4 regions of the Paenibacillus sp. YAE3 genome follow, and region 1 is predicted to be linked to each of the others. Evidence: riboswitches for the same ligand, from Rfam matches in the RefSeq annotation. Region 1 holds a riboswitch; each other region holds the start of a gene.
The links. A riboswitch is a leader RNA that binds a small molecule or an ion and turns the genes downstream of it on or off. The one in region 1 is predicted to bind cyclic di-GMP.

Region 1 (4,214 bases):
ATGCTCAATGGTTACCTCGTATTTATCCGTCGGTTTTTCAATTTCCGTATAGTTAAACGTAACGGTGATGTTGTGGTCAGGCATGATTCCCGTTACAACGCCACCGTCAACCGCCAAGCCGCTGTCTGGGCTTACGGTAGCCCCGGCAAACTGGTAACCTTCGAACTCCTGACTCGCGAACGTTACCTCGTCTCCTTGAGCATATGATTCCGTGTGAGTTGCAAGCGTTGTGTCGCCCGCTTTATGCTCGATGGTCACTTGGTTCTTAATCGCTTCAAAGTTGATTGTAATCGTGACATCTCTATTGGGCATTATTCCTGTAACATTGCCATCCGTTACTGTGAAATCGCTGCTTTCCGTCTCGAAGTTTTTGAATGAATATTCCGGGAATGATTTCACCGGATGATTCACATTCGCACCTGGAATTACAGGTAACGACTCGGTATCAAGCGTTGTCTCACCTGCTTTGTAAACAATGTTTACGGCATGTGGCGCCTGCGTGTACCCGAACCAAATATCCTCCGATGGTTTGTTCGCATTCAGTGTAACTTTGATTGGTTGGGTTCCTTCCTTGGCTGCAAAACCGGATTGCGTTGGAGGCGATACAGTGTACTCCGTATTGAATTTTAACGCCGTGCTGCCGTTGTCCTCAAAGAGCAACGGGCTTTTTCCAACGACTGCGGCGTGTTCCCGGTCTGTTATGCTGCCGTCGTTATTAATCGGATCGCCTTGAGCATTAACCAGATAAGAATGGATCTTAATCGAACCTACTCCAGTATTTACAGTTGGAACATCGAATTCTTTGGTTCTTTGAACATGGTTCGCGTCGATGTATTCCAGCGTCGTTGTTCCATTTGTCGGGTAAAGCTTACCCGCTTCCGGACCTTTCGATTTAAGCTTAACTTTATAGGTTAGCGTTGCAGCCTCGCCTTCCGTGATGTTCCCGACATCCCAAATAAATTTCTTCGAGGTTGCATCCCAAGTCATTTCGCCTTGCGATATCGTATAGTCTACATCTCGAACAGGCTGGTTGCCGCTCTTTATCATTAAGTCGAACATATCTCCCATCGGATCGAAGACTTTAGCGTTCGTTGCAGCATAAGCGATCTGACCCACCAGCCCCGTATAAATCCTATTCAAATCATTTTCATTGGCATCGAAGTAGCCTTCATTGTTTACCTTTTTCAAAACATACTGGGCATTCTTATCCTTGCCTACATCAAGACCAATAGAATAAATGCGCATATTTTCATCTTTCGCAAACTTTGCCTCAGAGATGGTACCTTGTCCGTGGTTTGTTACACGGGTGCCGAATAACCACCAGTCCCCTATCCAATACCTGATATTATAATCCCCTCCGGAACCCAGAATGTTGTCGTAATTAAACTTTGTAATATAAAAACTTGGATCTCCGGAATTATTCTTTGTTACCTCTGTTCCTTCAAAACTGTACGTCGGCATACCATCGCTTAGAAGAATGATAACTTTTTTTTTCGCATGGCTTTTTTCCAGAAGCAAGCGAGCTTGACGAAGCCCGTCCTGAATGTTGGTACCACCATCTGCATTTATACTATTAATCGCTTTCGTTAGTGCATCCTTGCTGTCGCTTCCATGAAAAGTGGAGTCTACTGTTGCGCTCTTGGCAAACGAAACGACCGCGATCCTTGATGGCGAGCCATCAATTAGCAAATTGTCGATAAACTTTTTTGCCGCATTTTTTGCTTTCTGGATCTTTCCCCCGCTTTTATCGTTCTCGACAGGAGCCATACTCCCCGATCGGTCAATGACCAGGACAACGTCAGCGCCGCCAGTCTGAGTATTCTTACCTTCGACCTTTAATGTAATCTCCCATTCATCACTGACATTGGTCGCCTTTGCGGTTTTCGACAGATGAACAGCTCCGGGGTTAGGCCAATTCAATTCTGGCGGCATCGGCGCAGCAGAACCCACAGGTAACGTCCCTGGAAAAAATCCAACCAGCACGGTCACGACCAACACCCATGTGAATACGTTTCGCAATGTGCGTTTCATCTCGTCCTCCTTATTCCTTTGAATTGTTCCCGAAAAGCAAAAAGTCCGGCTGCATTAACGGATTGTTAATTGCAGCCGGACGATCATAAGTCATAAGGACTCTTAGACTCCAAGGCTTTGCGACCTAATCTTTCGACTAGTGTGCCAAATATAAGATTGTCGTTATTGCAGCAATGCCTAACGCGAAAATCCATTGCATCGATCTTTCGGATGTTAGGCCGTGGGAACCATTGACAAATATAAACCAAAATAAAATTGGCTGTCAATACCCATCATGTGAAATCTTTGGAATTTTCTTTAAACGTGATCCAGATCCCCGTCTTATCGTCCGATGGTTTGAAACGCGGGTAGCGGATGCACTCCGGATCGTCTTGTTCCAGGGCCAGCAGCCACTTGGCGTAGCTTTCCAAGCCTTCCGCAGCGACCTGGCGCAGCATCTTCTCTTCCGGATTTCCGGTTTCGTCATCCTGAAGCGGCCAAGGTTCCGGGTAAAAAAGCCCGTCCGTCACCAGCAGCAGTCCCGCCAAGCCGATCCGGTTGATTTTGCCGTATTCCAAAAAATCTTCCGCTTCCGGCAATCCGTTGATCACGGAGTAACCTTCAAGAGTGTTCATTTTCTCTTTATTTTGAAGCAGCCGGGGTTTGACCCTTTCCCACAATTCGGCTTTCGTACGTATGCCCTCTTCGATGCCCTGCTTCCAAACCGCCAGGGACGCTTCGCCGATCTGAGCGACCTGATCCCGCGTGAGGGTCCGAATCGAACCGTCCCGGTATAAGGCGATCACCATGCAATCCCCCGCCTGAACGTATTCGATGTGATGTTCATGAATGCGAATGGCAGCCATGGCGGCCGTCCACAGTTCGCTTTTGCGATCCGTCCGGATGCCGCTTGCCCGCATTTCCTCGCCCAACTTGAGGTTGGCTTCTTTGGCAAACGTTTCGAGACTGCGGGTTTCGTCTGCGGGGAGCCGCTCGAAATGCCGTTTGATCAGCTGCGAAGCCAGTCTGCCCCCGGTTTCGCCATGCGGTCCCCGGTAGGGGATCAGCGACGTCGCCCCGTCGACCACGCCAAAAATCCTTGCGTCCGGATGCCATATGACGGCGTCTTCATTCCACTCTCCTACGCCTTGAATCGAGATATGCCGAATGTCCATGGGAAATCCCTCCATCGTGTTGGTTCACTGACCGACTCTACAGCGAATCGAGCAATTTTCGGGTCTCTGCGAATCTGTTTCGTTATAGCCAATCGTCTCCGGACAAATCCGGTTAGACGAAGTTTGCAAAAAGACACCGGTACATGTCATGCCGATGCCTTTTTATACGGGTTGATTAGCGCGAGATCGAAGTCAAAATATCATTTTGGAAAAAGAGGTAATCGTCCGATCCGTAGCTATGCTCATACACCCACATATCGGTCGTTCCCCACGAATAGATATCCCGGCTGTTGTGGCTGTACGGCCCCCAAGAGAGATACACCATGTCCGCGGTCATGCCGATGCTGATCGTTCTGTTTTTAATTTTATTCCAAATCTCTTGCGAAAAATGGTATGTCGAATAAGGACTGGTCGTCAAAAACGACGAAGCGAACTCATACTCGGGCAAATTCGCTTTCAGCGTTCGGCCTTTATAAAAAAAGTAAACGTTAACGTACGAATCCAGCAAGGAATCCCTCTCGACGTTGGTGATTTTGACGGCAGCCAAATGCTCAACTTGCTCGTTTACGAGGTTGCCATATAGATCGTAAATCAGGCCGGGATCGAACAGCCATGCCGTCTTCCCGATATACTTGGCGTACGATTCGTACAGATCGTTGATCCCGACGTGAATGCGCACGTTTTGGAGGCTCACCGTAACCGTTTTGACGAAACGATCCCCGTAGTCCCGGTCGCCGTATTCAACGGACGTCTTCCCTTTCGTTGCGTCTTTGACCATTTGCAGCGGCACCATGAGCTTCCCGTTGATATTCTGCGCAGGCACGGCGTAGGAAGTCCCAACACCATTCACTTTGGCGTATTTGGAGTTTAGCTTTGATTGAACGGTCGTCCCTTTGTAAGAAATTTCGATTTCGTTTGTTTTGCTTACGGACAGCTGTCCCCCAGCAGCCTTCAGAAACTCGGCGGCCGGAATGAGGGAGCTTCCCTTCAAAATGACTCCTTGCCCTTGAAGCGTCCGTTCCTGAACGG
Region 2 (4,214 bases), on a different contig from region 1:
ATTCTTCTCAGCCTCTTGCAGAGCAGCCAAAGCCTGGTTTACCTGATCCTGGGTCGCACCAGGATCACGCAGTACGCTTTCTGCTGCATCAAGCGCGCTAGTCAGATTGTTCCAGCTTGCCGAGGTGTAGTCGGACCCGGTCAATTCGCTTGCAGCGATCTTGCCGTTGATTTCCTCCGCTTTCTGTTTCAGCGCGGATTTGTCGACAACGTTTGTCGTATCCACAGTAATGTCTCTTGACACTTTCGATACTTTGCTGTCTTTCTCAGCTGTCACTTCAATGGTGTACTTTCCGTCAGACAAATCTTCCGATGGTGTAAAGCTCCAGTCGCCGTTTCCATCTACAGTGGCTTTTCCTCCGGCATTTGGAACCACGTTGCCATCTTTGTCTTTGATCACTACGGTGACTTCCGTACCTGCTTCCGTTTTCCCTTTGATCGCAGGTTTCGTTACGTTCACCGTACCACTTGGTTCAGTGATCTCTAAGGCTGGAGAAGGAGGAGGTAAAATCTCATTCTCTGTCAGTGTAATTAACTTGAACCCAACAATTTTTCCATTTGAATCAACCTCATAGACGCCAACATATTTGTTCGTGTTCGCATCTACACCTTTGAGGTCAGAACCCGAGGTGTATTCTTGAGCACCCGCTGGAACATCTTCCCCTTGAAGCGGAAATGGGAGAAGCGTGTCAGAAACAAGCACCATCAAAGAATTTCCACTCTCAGGTGTGGCTGTTATTTTCGTTCCGGCTTCAGTTCCCTTAACCGCTGTAGCTTCCAGTGCTTTTGCAGGCGTGATGGCTCCATCCCAGAATTTAATAGAATACACCTTGCCGCCTTCTGGTCTCTCAACCCCCATAGTGGGAAGATCATCATGGAAAAAGCCGAAGCGAATTTTCCCATTTTGCAACTCAATTGGGGTAGCTTTTCCACCTGAATCGTTAATTTCAATTTCCTTGCGAAATTCCCCGTTAATCATCATATAGGCAGTAAACATTTTCGAATCATTATTTCTTGTAGCGATAATGTCGACAATTTGCTTTGGTTCAGCAGTTGTTGCTCCTTTTGTACCTACATTGTAAAACATCAACTTTCTGTCGCCATCACCAGTAAAATAAAATCCTTCTGTAGTCGTTTTATCCTTATAATCAATGATTTTGGTCCAATTAGGATTAAACTTGTCATAAGAAAAACGAACCCCTACTGAGTAACTACGAGAAATATCTTTATCAACGACTGGATCGATGTCGAGCGTAAATCCGCCACCTTTTTCATCTTTCCCTTCATTAATTGCCGTCCAATACCAATAGCTGCCGGCACTGTCCGCTCCGTACCCTTTCGTAGCGTTGCCATACATTCGAGTCTTACCATTAAAGGTATGTTCACCGGACACCTCTTCCAGTTTCGAGTGACCCAGTTTATCAACAGGCAACCCTCCATTTCCGGGGTCCCTAAACTCATAATCCACAATAAGATTAGGCGCTGAATCAGCCGCCTTCGCTACCGATGCGAACGCAGCTGGGAAGCCGCCAACCACAACGATGAACGCGAGTAAAACCATAAGCTGTTTCTTCCAAAATAACTTACTTCTTCGTGCTAACAATCGATCTCAACCTCCTGTTTCATTTCGTACCTCCCAGCAGTTGCGGGAAGATTCGAATTTTCTTAAATATCTTGGGACTTTTGCTCTACTCTATCTACGCTTACCTCAAAATAAGCATCTAGCCCCGTTCAATGGTTCAACAAACTAACAGAGTATATCAAAAAAAGCATCAGCTCCTTTCAATGCTGCAAACCTTTCATTGACCCTTTTCCAGACCGACGTACTCCAAATAAAGTGAAAAAACCCCCATCTCATTAGCGGACAGTGCGCAAGTAGACGGAGGTTTCCGTCGTATTCGGCAGCTGGCTGGCAGTAGCATTTGCATTTTTCAGCAAATCCTTTAGCCCCTTTAGCTTTGCGTCCCCGATTTTCAAGCGGGTTTGCTCTTTTCGTACGAGTGTATATATGTAAGATTTGCAGTAAAACTTCCTATTTGTTAGCCTTCCTCAAAATCATAGGCTAGTCTACTAGATGTTGTTGAATTTTGTCTGCTTTAGTACTTTAGTAGCTTCTTTTGACATTATATGAGGCAATTCTGAATATTTTCTGAATCGGTCTGTCCACATAGCGTTGGATTTCACGATCGCAGGTATACTCATGCTGCATCAGTGCTGAGCTTTTTAGTGTAAAAAAATAAAAACTCCATCCAAAAGCAAACGCTAATAGACGGAGTCCTCCGTCGTATTCGGCAACTGGCTGGCAGTAGCATTTGCATTTTTCAGCAAATCCGTTAGCCCCTTTAGCTTTGCGTCCCCATTTTTCAACGGGTTTGCCTTGATCCTACGATCTTGTATTTAGTTGGAAATTTAACTATTATACTAAGGGTATATTATTAAAGCGTATGAAATCAGGTTCTACGGCCTTATTTTTATAGTCATTTCTCTCCATTTGTAATATTTTGGAGAACTATGACTTTTTGACTTGAAAGAATGCGGCGACTGCCTATAAAGCCCCATATTTATGCTGTAAAAAAGCTTGTTTGAACAAAGTCCTTAATCAGGCCGGCGGGACCGTGGCAGACTGCGGCTATTACTTTATTGTCTCCGCAAAAAAGATCCCATCGAAGCCGTTTGCATCATCTCTGCTCAATTTATCTGTACCCCCCCAATTTTGACAAATAAAGTGAGAGAATGGTAGATTCTATCTATACTAATTCTTTCATTCGGGTGGGCTTATGAGAAGAAAATTACAAATTTATATATCGGCTACTTACTACGATCTTATCGAAGATAGACATGCCGCTGTTGAATCCATACTTCGAGCCGGTCATATCCCTGCTGGAGTCGAGCAATTTTTTAATGAAAGTCCACTGAACATGAGGAAAAGATGGATCGACGATTCCGACGTATATATCCTGATTCTTGGCGGATTCTATGGTTTAACGCTCCCCGATGATGAATCCAAAAGCTATACGCAATGGGAATATGAATATGCCGGAGAAACGGGAAAACCTAGATTTGCTTTTGTTCTCACAGATGAGAGATTAAGACAACTGCCATACGATTTTACAGAAATTGAGCACTATCAGGAGTTTCAAGCGTTTAAGCAAACGGTCATGGAAGAAGTCCCGATCTATTATGTTGATGATGTACGGCACATTAAAATGGTTCTTCATGATCAATTGCCGAAGTATGCAGCAAGAGACGATTTGTATGGCTGGGTTTCCGGCAAGGATATCCCGGACGTTCAAAAGCTGTTGGAAGAGAATGCAAGATTAAAGGCGGAGTTGGAGAAAAAGAAATGAACGAGGGGCTGGCCGAACCAGTCCCTTTTTTGGATCTTCCTTTAAAATTCCGTTTTTTCTCGATGACAACAACTAGGGCCCAATCATTGAAAAAAGGAGCGAAAAATCGTGTCTAAAAAGAAGTTGAACTTCACCTTATTAGTTCATTCATTATTTTGTTCATTCATTTTGATTGGGTTCCTCAGTGGCTGCTCACAAAATCGAATGGATTTTTACGAGAATACGGATACTACAGATCTATCCAAGGAAAATATCGGCGGGATCAAGATCGGATCCATTGAAAAGGATGTGACGAACGTTTTTGGTAAACCGGATTCTATCCATCGGTCACAAGAGCCTGATACTTATTATTTGATTTACGGTAAAAATGAAGATGTTCAATTCAAAATCGTAGATGGGGTTGTGAAAGAGTATTTTTTTTCGGACCAAAAGCTTACCACGGAAAAAGGTATCTCCATCGGGGATTCCAAGGCAGATGTTATTGAGAATTATGGCAAAAACTATTATACGAGAACTGATACAGGAGAAAAAGACAACGTTCTAGGTTATTTCGATAAAGAAAACAATATCGTATTGGAATTTATTTTCGAAAAAAACCTGGCCGTCATACTCTCTACGTATAATGGCACATCAAATCACTAATGGGTAAGCACAAAAGACTTCAGGAATTCATCATTAGTTGCTTCCTTAAACAAGACCTCGAAATTATGCAAAGCCCCACAAATGATGCATCGCAGAACAGGCTGACACAATCCGTACCGTCAGTATAGCGCTGTAATACATTGACTTTTTTTCCAAAACAAATTACTCTATACACAGCTTAGCGATAAGCGAGTTCCTGACATGAAGGGAGATGTGTTTTAATGGC
Region 3 (4,214 bases), on a different contig from region 1:
GATGCGGCGCTGAAAAGAGTAGAGGAGACGAAGCTGGAAAATAAGTAGGAGGGACGTGAATTTCGCGCCGATTCCATGAAACACCTGGCCGAAAGCCGGGTGTCTTTTTTTATGGGAGCACAAATGAACGCTTATCTGATATCGAAGGATGCAAAAAGCCAGGCGAATTTTTACATCGATTCTCTCGGCGGGGAAAGCAAATATCCTTTTGCCCTTCAGCCCTGGGGCGCTTATTATGGAGAGGTCATTGACCGGTTCGGCGTGACGTGGATGATTACGAAGAAATAGTTCCTGGAATTTGCCTCCATCTATGCAGGCTTCGGCTCGGAGGTTACCGTTCTTGAGAACGGCGGCGTATTGCAGACATTGAACATCGTTGGCGATCGATGGTCTTTGATGATCATACATGAGATTTTGGTCGGTAAAAAAAACGTCCGCTGGTTATGTCCGCATACGGTCTGTTCCCTCATGTCCGCGCATACCAAAAAACCCGGCCGATTCTTCTGATGAATCGGCCGGGTTTTCGTGCGTTGATGATGCTGCTTATTTAGGCTGCACCGTATCTTTGTCCGACGTCACGATCACGACCTCGGCGCTTGTGATACCCGGCAGCGATTTGGTCATGATCGGCGAATGGAACGCGACGATTTTCGTTCCGGCGCGAAGATCCGTGTCGCCGCCGATCAGCGGGATGATCGTCGTATCCTTCGAAATGTTCAGGATCACGTCGTTTGCCGTGGAATTATCGGAACCGACGTTCACGTACACTTGATCTTTGGATGTGCGGTCGGACGGCATGACGGTGCCTTCGATTTTGACGGCTTCCGCTTTTTTCACCACGATTTTGTCTGCATGGGTGTGAGCGGGATAAATCAGCGTCATGACGGCGCTGTAGGTCGCTTCCACATGGCCGCTCGTTTTGAGCGCATCCTTGGTCAGTTTGTTGCCGTCTTCATCGACGATTTGCGTTTTGTCGTCGATGGACAACACGACATAGTTGACGCCGCCTTTTTCCAGCGGTTGGCCGATGACCGTGATTTTGCCGTCTTTTTGGTCGGTAATGACGCCTGCGGTCCCTGCCGTCAACTCGTTAACCTCCCCGGGATTGACGTCTTCCATGTTCGTGTTCACGATCACGTAATTCGTTCCGGATTGCGGCGGAAGGCTCATTGCAACGGCCGGACCGTAAAATGCTCTCACGCTCATGCCTTCCTTGATGTCTCCGGCGGCGATGGCTTTGCGGTTTTGATCGATGATCGTTGCTTTATCCGCGAAATGCAGCCAAATTTCCTCGTCGTGTTTGTTGTAAAGGTCAGTGCCTTTTACCAAAATGCGGCCGTCTCTTACCTCGGTTACCTTACCGTCGATAGCCGAGAAGCTTTGGTCCTGAACGACCAGCGTCAGCGCGGTTCCGCGGGCCGGAAGGCTTTTTGTGATGTTCGGGCTGTAGAAAGCTTTGACGGTTTTGTGCCCGTCGATGATTTTTTGCAGAGGAACGGTTTTGCCTTTGGCGTCGATGAATTTCGTTTTTGGCGTAATGGCCAGGATGATTTCGTCCTGATCGGTCGGCGCGAGTCCGCGTCCGGTCACGGTAATGAATTTATCCGATTTGTCTTGCACGAAATCCGTGATTTGTCCCCAGGTTGCCGGAACGTTTTTGACGTCGGTTTGCTTGTTGGCGTTTCCCTTTTGCACCGCTTGGGCAGGGAGCTGCTGCGCGTTTGCCGCCACGGGCATGGCTGCCAGAGCCAAAATGGATGCGGTCGCGAGCACTTTGTACATTTTATTCATCTGTCATTCCTCCTATATACGTGAGCTTGTACGAACGTTTTGGTTATCAGTCGGCAGCTCATTTCCGAAATACTTTTGCCAAACCTTTCATTGGAAAATGATGCATGCCTTTCACCGTTCCAGACGGGACGTTAACACAAAATGTTGCATAAGCGGCTGTTTTCAAAAAAAACCGGCACCTGGCCTTTTTTAGTTCAAGATGGTTTGCGTGGTGAACTGCGGTTGGTTTTCTTCCTGTTAGAAGAAATAAAAATGTTTTTGTTTACGCAATTGTGCAATGTTGAATGACGAAAATTAAGGTTCTAAGAACCATATATTTCATTACATATTGTAACTTTTTGTAACTATTTATATAATTCTGATTAAAAATAGATTCAAAGAACTACGCAGAAAGCGCTAAACCAGGTGCTTGAACAAAGGCAAACCCGTACGAAAGTCGGGGACGCAAAGCCACGGGTCTTACTCCATGAAGCCTATTCATGGACTGACAGCCGGGTTGCTCATGGTGCTTGGTTTTTTGCTGTCTTAAGGAGGAAAAACATGAGGGGTAGCACTAAAAAATGGATGTCAGCTCTGCTTGCGGCAGGACTGCTGGGGGGAGTCATTCCGGAGGTACAGCGGGTCTCAGCGGAAACCGTATTCACCTATCAGGACGAAATGTCCCCGTTATCGATTAGCGGCGCAAACATCCGGATTTCGGGTGAACATGCGGTATGGCGCGGAAACAGCGCCAAGCTGAAAGGGCAAATTTTTTACGGGAATACGAAAACCGGACAAAGCCAAGCGATCACGACCCATGGAAAATTGACCGATTCTCCTTCCGTCGGGATCAACGGCAAAGGGGAAGCGGTCGTCGTTTGGATCGATAAGCGGAATGACAGCGGCACCGACGACAATTTGAACTGGGACGTATACAGCTACAATGTCAGCACGAAAACCGAAACCAAGCTGAACAAAAATACGGGACAAAACAGCGCGCCGCTGGCGGACGGCGATTTTGTGGTCTGGCAGACGTTTCCTTCCTATACGATGACCTTGTACAACTTGGCAACTGGAGAGTTAACCGATTTGGGGCGAGGCCGGGATCCTGTGATAAAGAACGGACGCGTTGTCTACAAAGGCGGCGAAGACGGAGATTTATACGAATATAACGTCGCCGCGGGCAAACATAACAAAATCGTCGACCTGCCATATACCGAATATGTGGAGCGTTTTGTATATAACGGCGAAGAAATTTTATGGAAACAAAAAGATTTGGACGGAAACGGGAAGTACGTCTACATAGATATGAGCAGCAACAGCCCGCAACCGGTCGATTTGACGAAGCCGGCCAAGGAAGGGCAACGCGAGTATAAAGAAATGAGTATCTCCCACGGAACGGCTGTCTGGCTGGAAGCTTCCGGCGATGCGGCGATCATGCGGGCAGCCGATCTGAAAAGCGGGCAAATCTTCAGTTTGGGCCTGACGAAACCTACCGCTTTTATCGGCTTTAACGGGGAGAAGCTGACATTCGTCAACAACGGAACGTTGGTTAGCCGAGATATTATCCGGACCGAAAAAACGGAAGCCACGCCGGCAAACGGCAGCGGAACCGGAAGCATACCGGCTGATGGCATCGTTATCGGGCCGAAAGGAGGCGTGGCGGCGAAGGGGCAAGCGTTCCAGCTTGAATTCGGCCAGGGAGCGTTCGCTTCCGATACCCGGATTACGCTTGAAAAAATCGGCAGCCTTCCGTCCGACCGTCTCGCGAGCGGCATGACCTGGACCGGCGTGGCGTGGAAGTGGACCGCGGACACGAAACCTTTGAAATCCGCTGCGCTAACCTTCCAGCTGGATGAGCCGCTGAAAAATGCCGATGCGGCAAACCGCGCAGGCATTTACCGCTTTGACGAAAGCGCGGGACGCTGGGTATACAGCGGGGGAACGGTCGACGCGTTGTGGAAAACGGTACGCGCGAAGGTTCAAGAGTCGGGCTTATACGGCATTTTCCTGTATGCGCCATCCTTTAAGGACATGAACGGCCATTGGGCGAAGGCGGAAGTGGAAGTGCTGGCCTCCCGGTGGATCGTGAACGGCATGGAAAACGGAGCGTTTGCGCCCGGGCAGCCGGTGACGCGCGCGCAATTCGCCAAGATGCTCGTTCAAGCCGCCGGGCTGGATGCGCAGCAGCCTGAGAATCGCCGCTCCTTCCGCGACGTCCCTGAGGGGCATTGGGCGGCCGACTCGGTCGAGCAGGCGGCGGCAGCGGGATGGATCAAAGGGTATGAAGGCGGCCTGTTCAAGCCGAATGCGCCAATCACCCGGGCGGAAATGATGGTCATGCTGGCGAATGCGGCAGGCCTTCGTAAAGACGAACAAAGCGATCTCCTCGCCGGATACAAGGACGCCGGATCGGTTCGGGATTGGGCCAAGCCATCCGTACA
Region 4 (4,214 bases), on a different contig from region 1:
CGTAGACAACCGCGGAAAGCTTACGTTTCCCCATAAGCTCTTCGTCCGGTTTCTCCTCTCCCATGAAAGGGCGTCCCGAAAGGGGCGCCCGATTTTATGTCTAAAACACCTTTTAAATTGTTGTTGTTCCTTCCGCAATGATCATCTTCATTTTTCCGGTCTTGATCCATTTTCCGCTTAATCCCCCTCACCGCCGTTCATTCCGAAGAGAAAAAAAATGACGGCCATGGCGGCTCGTCATTGTCATTGTAAGTAAATTTATTGAATATTAAAAATCCTAGCCTAAAAAAAGGGGGGCGCTAGCGCCAATACCCGTTCGGAGACCTGGACCTCCATACATCAGCCGTACTTCGGATACGCCGTGATGCAAAGATCTTCTTCGATTTGCCGGACGGAGTGAATCCGCACGTTCAACGCTTCATCCATCGTTTCCAAATCCGGACCGCCGTATGGCGTGAGGGAACCGCGTCCTCCCAAAACTTTGGGTGCGATATAAATCAACCATTTGTCAATGAGGTTGGCGCGAAGGAATGAGGCGTTGACTTCGCTGCCGCCCTCGACAAGCAGGTCGGTAATTCCCTTTTCGTATAACATTTCCGATAATCGCCGGAGGTCAAGCCCGAGCCGGGTCGAAGGAACGAAAAGAATCTCCAGCCCTTTTTGCTTCAGCCTGTTGACTTTCTCCGGATCCGCATCCTCCTTCGTGGCGATCCAGGTCTTGGCCGCCGTGCAGTCGGTTATATGGGCATCCTCGGGCAACCGCAAATTGGAATCCAGGATGATCCGTACAGGGTTTTTCCCCTTTTCCGGCAGTCTGGTAGTCAGGCGGGGATTATCAGCCAGCACCGTGTTGATGCCGACCAAGATGGCATCGACTTCATTTCGCAGCCGATGCACCTCCTGGCGCGCTTCCTCGCCCGTAACCCACTTCGAATGGCCCGAAGATGCAGCTAACTTCCCGTCCAGCGTCATGGCGACCTTGGAAATTATGAACGGCCGACGTTTGGTCATATTATGGACGAATCGTTCGTTAAGTCTTTTGGCTTCCGCTTCCAACACGCCCACTTCGACTTCAATCCCTTTATCTCGGAGCAGTTGAATCCCCCGTCCGGCGACCATCGGATTCGGATCCTGCATAGCCACCACAACGCGCGTTACTCCGGAGCTGGCAACCAGCTCTGCGCATGGAGGCGTTTTTCCGTAATGGGAGCAGGGCTCAAGAGTCACGTAAAGAGTTGCACCGTTGGTATGTCCTTCCGCCATACGGAACGCATGGACCTCCGCATGGGGTTCTCCGGCTTTTCGGTGAAAGCCCACGCCGACAACTTGTCCGTCCTTCACAATGATCGCGCCGACGACGGGATTGGGGTTCGTTTTTCCGCTTGCGGTGGCCGCCAGGTCCAGCGCCAGCTTCATATAATGTTGATCCGGGTTCATGCGGGGCCTCCTTAGCCGAGCTTGACGGTTTCGCTCAGGGGATTGTAAATATGGCCCGATTTTTCGATTTTCGTTGCCAAATATCGGGTATTATGTTTCGATACATCGCCCCAAATCGATACGTGATGATCGGATGCAAGCCCTTTTTCCCGCAATGATTGCAATTTGCGCGGATTGTTCGTAATGAGGCTTACCGGTTTCTGCCGCAATGCCTGAAGAACCTGTATCGCCTCGTCATAGGACCGCAGATCATCCGGAAAGCCCAAAGCGTGATTGGCTTCTACCGTATCGTATCCCTCTTCCTGCAGCAGATAAGCCAACGATTTGGAGAAAAGCCCGATTCCGCGTCCTTCGTGATTGGCCAAATAAAAGAGAGCCCCGCTGCCGTTGTCGACGATCATGTTCATGGATCGGCGCAGCTGGTACCCGCAATCGCATCGTTTGCTTCCAAAGATGTCCCCGGTATGGCAAATGCTGTGCATCCGAATCAACGCATGCTCCGCGTTGGCAAAATCACCGTAAACAAGCACGGATGATTGCTGGTATGAGGCAAGATCTGCAAACGGCAGGGTATCGAGAACATCTTCCACCTGAAATGAAGCGCTCTCCGTTTTTAACCAAGTATACCAGTTGAATGTAACCTCCCGCTCCTCCAATTGTACCGGGAGCCGGACAGGACCGACAAGCGCGAGATCGGGACCTTCTGGCAGTTTAACAAGCGTTATTTTGTCCTTCAATAATCGACTAACCTGGTTTGGAATCACAATCATCCATCTCCTTTGTATTATCGTTCGTTTTGAGGCTTGCTGACTGACACCGGCTACGACAACACCTTAACGAGAACTGCTCCCCCCCCCTTTATGTAGAACTGATAAGAAACACCGTACTTTAATAGAAAACACAAAAAGCCCCCGTCTATGCGCGTGAAGAAATAGACGGAGGCCTCCGTCGTATTCGGTAACTGGCTGGCATAGCGGATGGGATCCGCCTTAGCCCCTGTAGCTTTGCGTCGCCACTTTTCAGTGGGTTTGCCATTATCGTACGATGTCGTATCATATAGAACTTCCGCGATTCTTGCAGGAAAAGCGGAAGGAAAAACCTGTGATTTTGAGAAAAAAGGAAAATATTCGTTTTTTATGTAACTACACTATGAATATAAATGACAAATTTAATAAATGCAACGAAAAGATTGAAGCGGCAACCGGGTAATTCATGTTCCGGATACGCATCGGCCGCCCGTTTGCGGCCATGCTGCCGCTCGGCTAAAATACTCGTAGGTTTGGTTTCCTCATGCGAGAAAAAAATGATACATGATTATTGAACCGAGGGGGAAAATCAAGATGCAATTTCTTGACGGCAACAACGGGTGGACCCCGGAATTTTTGGAATACCTCGAAAAAACGGCCAAACCGTCGGTGAAGCTGAAACTCACGAAAGAAACCGTACGGATGACCGACAGCAAGGTGGGAGGAACGCCTTGGCTTCCGCCCCAATCCGCATGGCCCCGGGCTGAAGACGGAAACGACTACCTCTTCGTCGCCCAAATCAATTGGGCGCAAATGCCGCCTCTGGAAGGGTTCCCTACCCGCGGATTGACGAGTTTTTTTGTGAAGCAGGACGATACGTTCGGTCTTTTTGATCAATCCTACCGCATCCTTCATGCCGAAGAAGCGGCCCAAACGGAGGAAATCGATCCTTACCGCCCGGAAGATCCCGACTTGTACAGTCCGGTTTTGGGGGGGCCTTACAAGCTGACCGGAAACCTTGAGAAGCAGTACATCCCGCTAGTGGATCGGACTTCCGAAAAGGTGGATCTGCCCTCGTTCGACCGGGACAAAACCGCCTACTCGAAATATTGGGATTTGGCGGATTCCAGCGGGTCGCGCATCGGAGGGTACCCTTACTTTGCGCAGGAAGATCCCAGGCCGGAAGGGGATTGGGAGCTTCTTCTTCAGTTGGACATCGAAGGGGACGACCAGCAGTACTATGTCTCTTGGGGGGATTCCGGCGTCGGCAATTTTTTTATCCGCCGCGAGGATCTGGCCCGATTGGATTTTTCGAACGTGTATTATACCTGGGACTGCCTGTAGTCTTTGGTGGCCGCACTTGAAATCCGAACATGCAGCAATAAGGACAAGCAAACGAAAAGGCAGCTGATCTCCATGATGATTCATATGACATACCGCTCCGGCGAATATAAGGTAAAGGGTTATCTCTCCCTTCCGTATGGATACAAAATCGAACCGGAAACGCTGGAAGCGCATGTCCGGAAAATATACGACGGGAAGCGGCTTCCCATGACCGTCATCGCGAACAACGCCAAGCGAGAGCGGCTGGATATCCATGAACGGAAATGGCCCGTTCTTGTTTATTGCCGCGGCGGCATCGGCCGGGTCGGGCAGGTCAAAACCGAATGGCTCGAGCGTTTTTCACAAAGCGGTTTTATCGTTTTCGCCCCGGTTTACCGGGGGACGCAAGGCGGCGAAGGGCGGGATGAATTCGGCGGCGCCGACCTGGAGGACGTTCCTGCGGCGTGCCGGCTCCTTGCCGAACTTCCGTTCGTCGATCCGACACGGATAGCGGCCATGGGTTTTTCCCGGGGCTCCGTAAACGCCGCGTCCGCGGCTGCGGACACGGATTTCATCTCGCAGCTCGTCCTCTGGGGCGGCGTCTCGGATCTCGCCCAAACGTACGAGGAGCGGGTGGATTTGCGGAGGATGTTAAAACGGGTCGTCGGCCATCCGCGCAAAATTCCCTCGGCTTACGAAGCACGCTCC

Region 2: it holds a riboswitch for cyclic di-GMP, as region 1 does, so the genes downstream of both, AC27KL_RS24230 (cadherin-like beta sandwich domain-containing protein) here and AC27KL_RS23645 (vWA domain-containing protein) in region 1, are expected to answer to the same signal.
Region 3: it holds a riboswitch for cyclic di-GMP, as region 1 does, so the genes downstream of both, AC27KL_RS01995 (S-layer homology domain-containing protein) here and AC27KL_RS23645 (vWA domain-containing protein) in region 1, are expected to answer to the same signal.
Region 4: it holds a riboswitch for cyclic di-GMP, as region 1 does, so the genes downstream of both, AC27KL_RS07595 (GTP cyclohydrolase II) here and AC27KL_RS23645 (vWA domain-containing protein) in region 1, are expected to answer to the same signal.

Annotation. Positions count from the first base shown of each region.
Region 1 covers NZ_BAAIYF010000015.1:758-4,971, forward strand. Annotated here, with positions in the region: partial or broken gene AC27KL_RS23645 (vWA domain-containing protein) at 1-2,031, opposite strand, end outside; cyclic di-GMP riboswitch class I at 2,099-2,187, opposite strand; gene AC27KL_RS23650 (protein phosphatase 2C domain-containing protein) at 2,304-3,185, opposite strand; gene AC27KL_RS23655 (stalk domain-containing protein) at 3,361-4,214, opposite strand, start outside.
Region 2 covers NZ_BAAIYF010000016.1:5,392-9,605, forward strand. Annotated here, with positions in the region: gene AC27KL_RS24230 (cadherin-like beta sandwich domain-containing protein) at 1-1,602, opposite strand, end outside; cyclic di-GMP riboswitch class I at 1,897-1,997, opposite strand; cyclic di-GMP riboswitch class I at 2,287-2,386, opposite strand; gene AC27KL_RS24235 (DUF4062 domain-containing protein) at 2,777-3,346, shown strand; gene AC27KL_RS24240 (hypothetical protein) at 3,455-3,988, shown strand.
Region 3 covers NZ_BAAIYF010000001.1:433,444-437,657, reverse strand. Annotated here, with positions in the region: gene AC27KL_RS02010 (extracellular solute-binding protein) at 1-48, shown strand, start outside; gene AC27KL_RS02005 (hypothetical protein) at 112-288, shown strand; gene AC27KL_RS02000 (peptidase) at 544-1,791, opposite strand; cyclic di-GMP riboswitch class I at 2,200-2,295, shown strand; gene AC27KL_RS01995 (S-layer homology domain-containing protein) at 2,332-4,214, shown strand, end outside.
Region 4 covers NZ_BAAIYF010000003.1:339,734-343,947, reverse strand. Annotated here, with positions in the region: gene ribD (bifunctional diaminohydroxyphosphoribosylaminopyrimidine deaminase/5-amino-6-(5-phosphoribosylamino)uracil reductase RibD) at 340-1,437, opposite strand; gene AC27KL_RS07595 (GTP cyclohydrolase II) at 1,449-2,204, opposite strand; cyclic di-GMP riboswitch class I at 2,391-2,480, opposite strand; gene AC27KL_RS07590 (YwqG family protein) at 2,778-3,527, shown strand; gene AC27KL_RS07585 (alpha/beta hydrolase family protein) at 3,600-4,214, shown strand, end outside.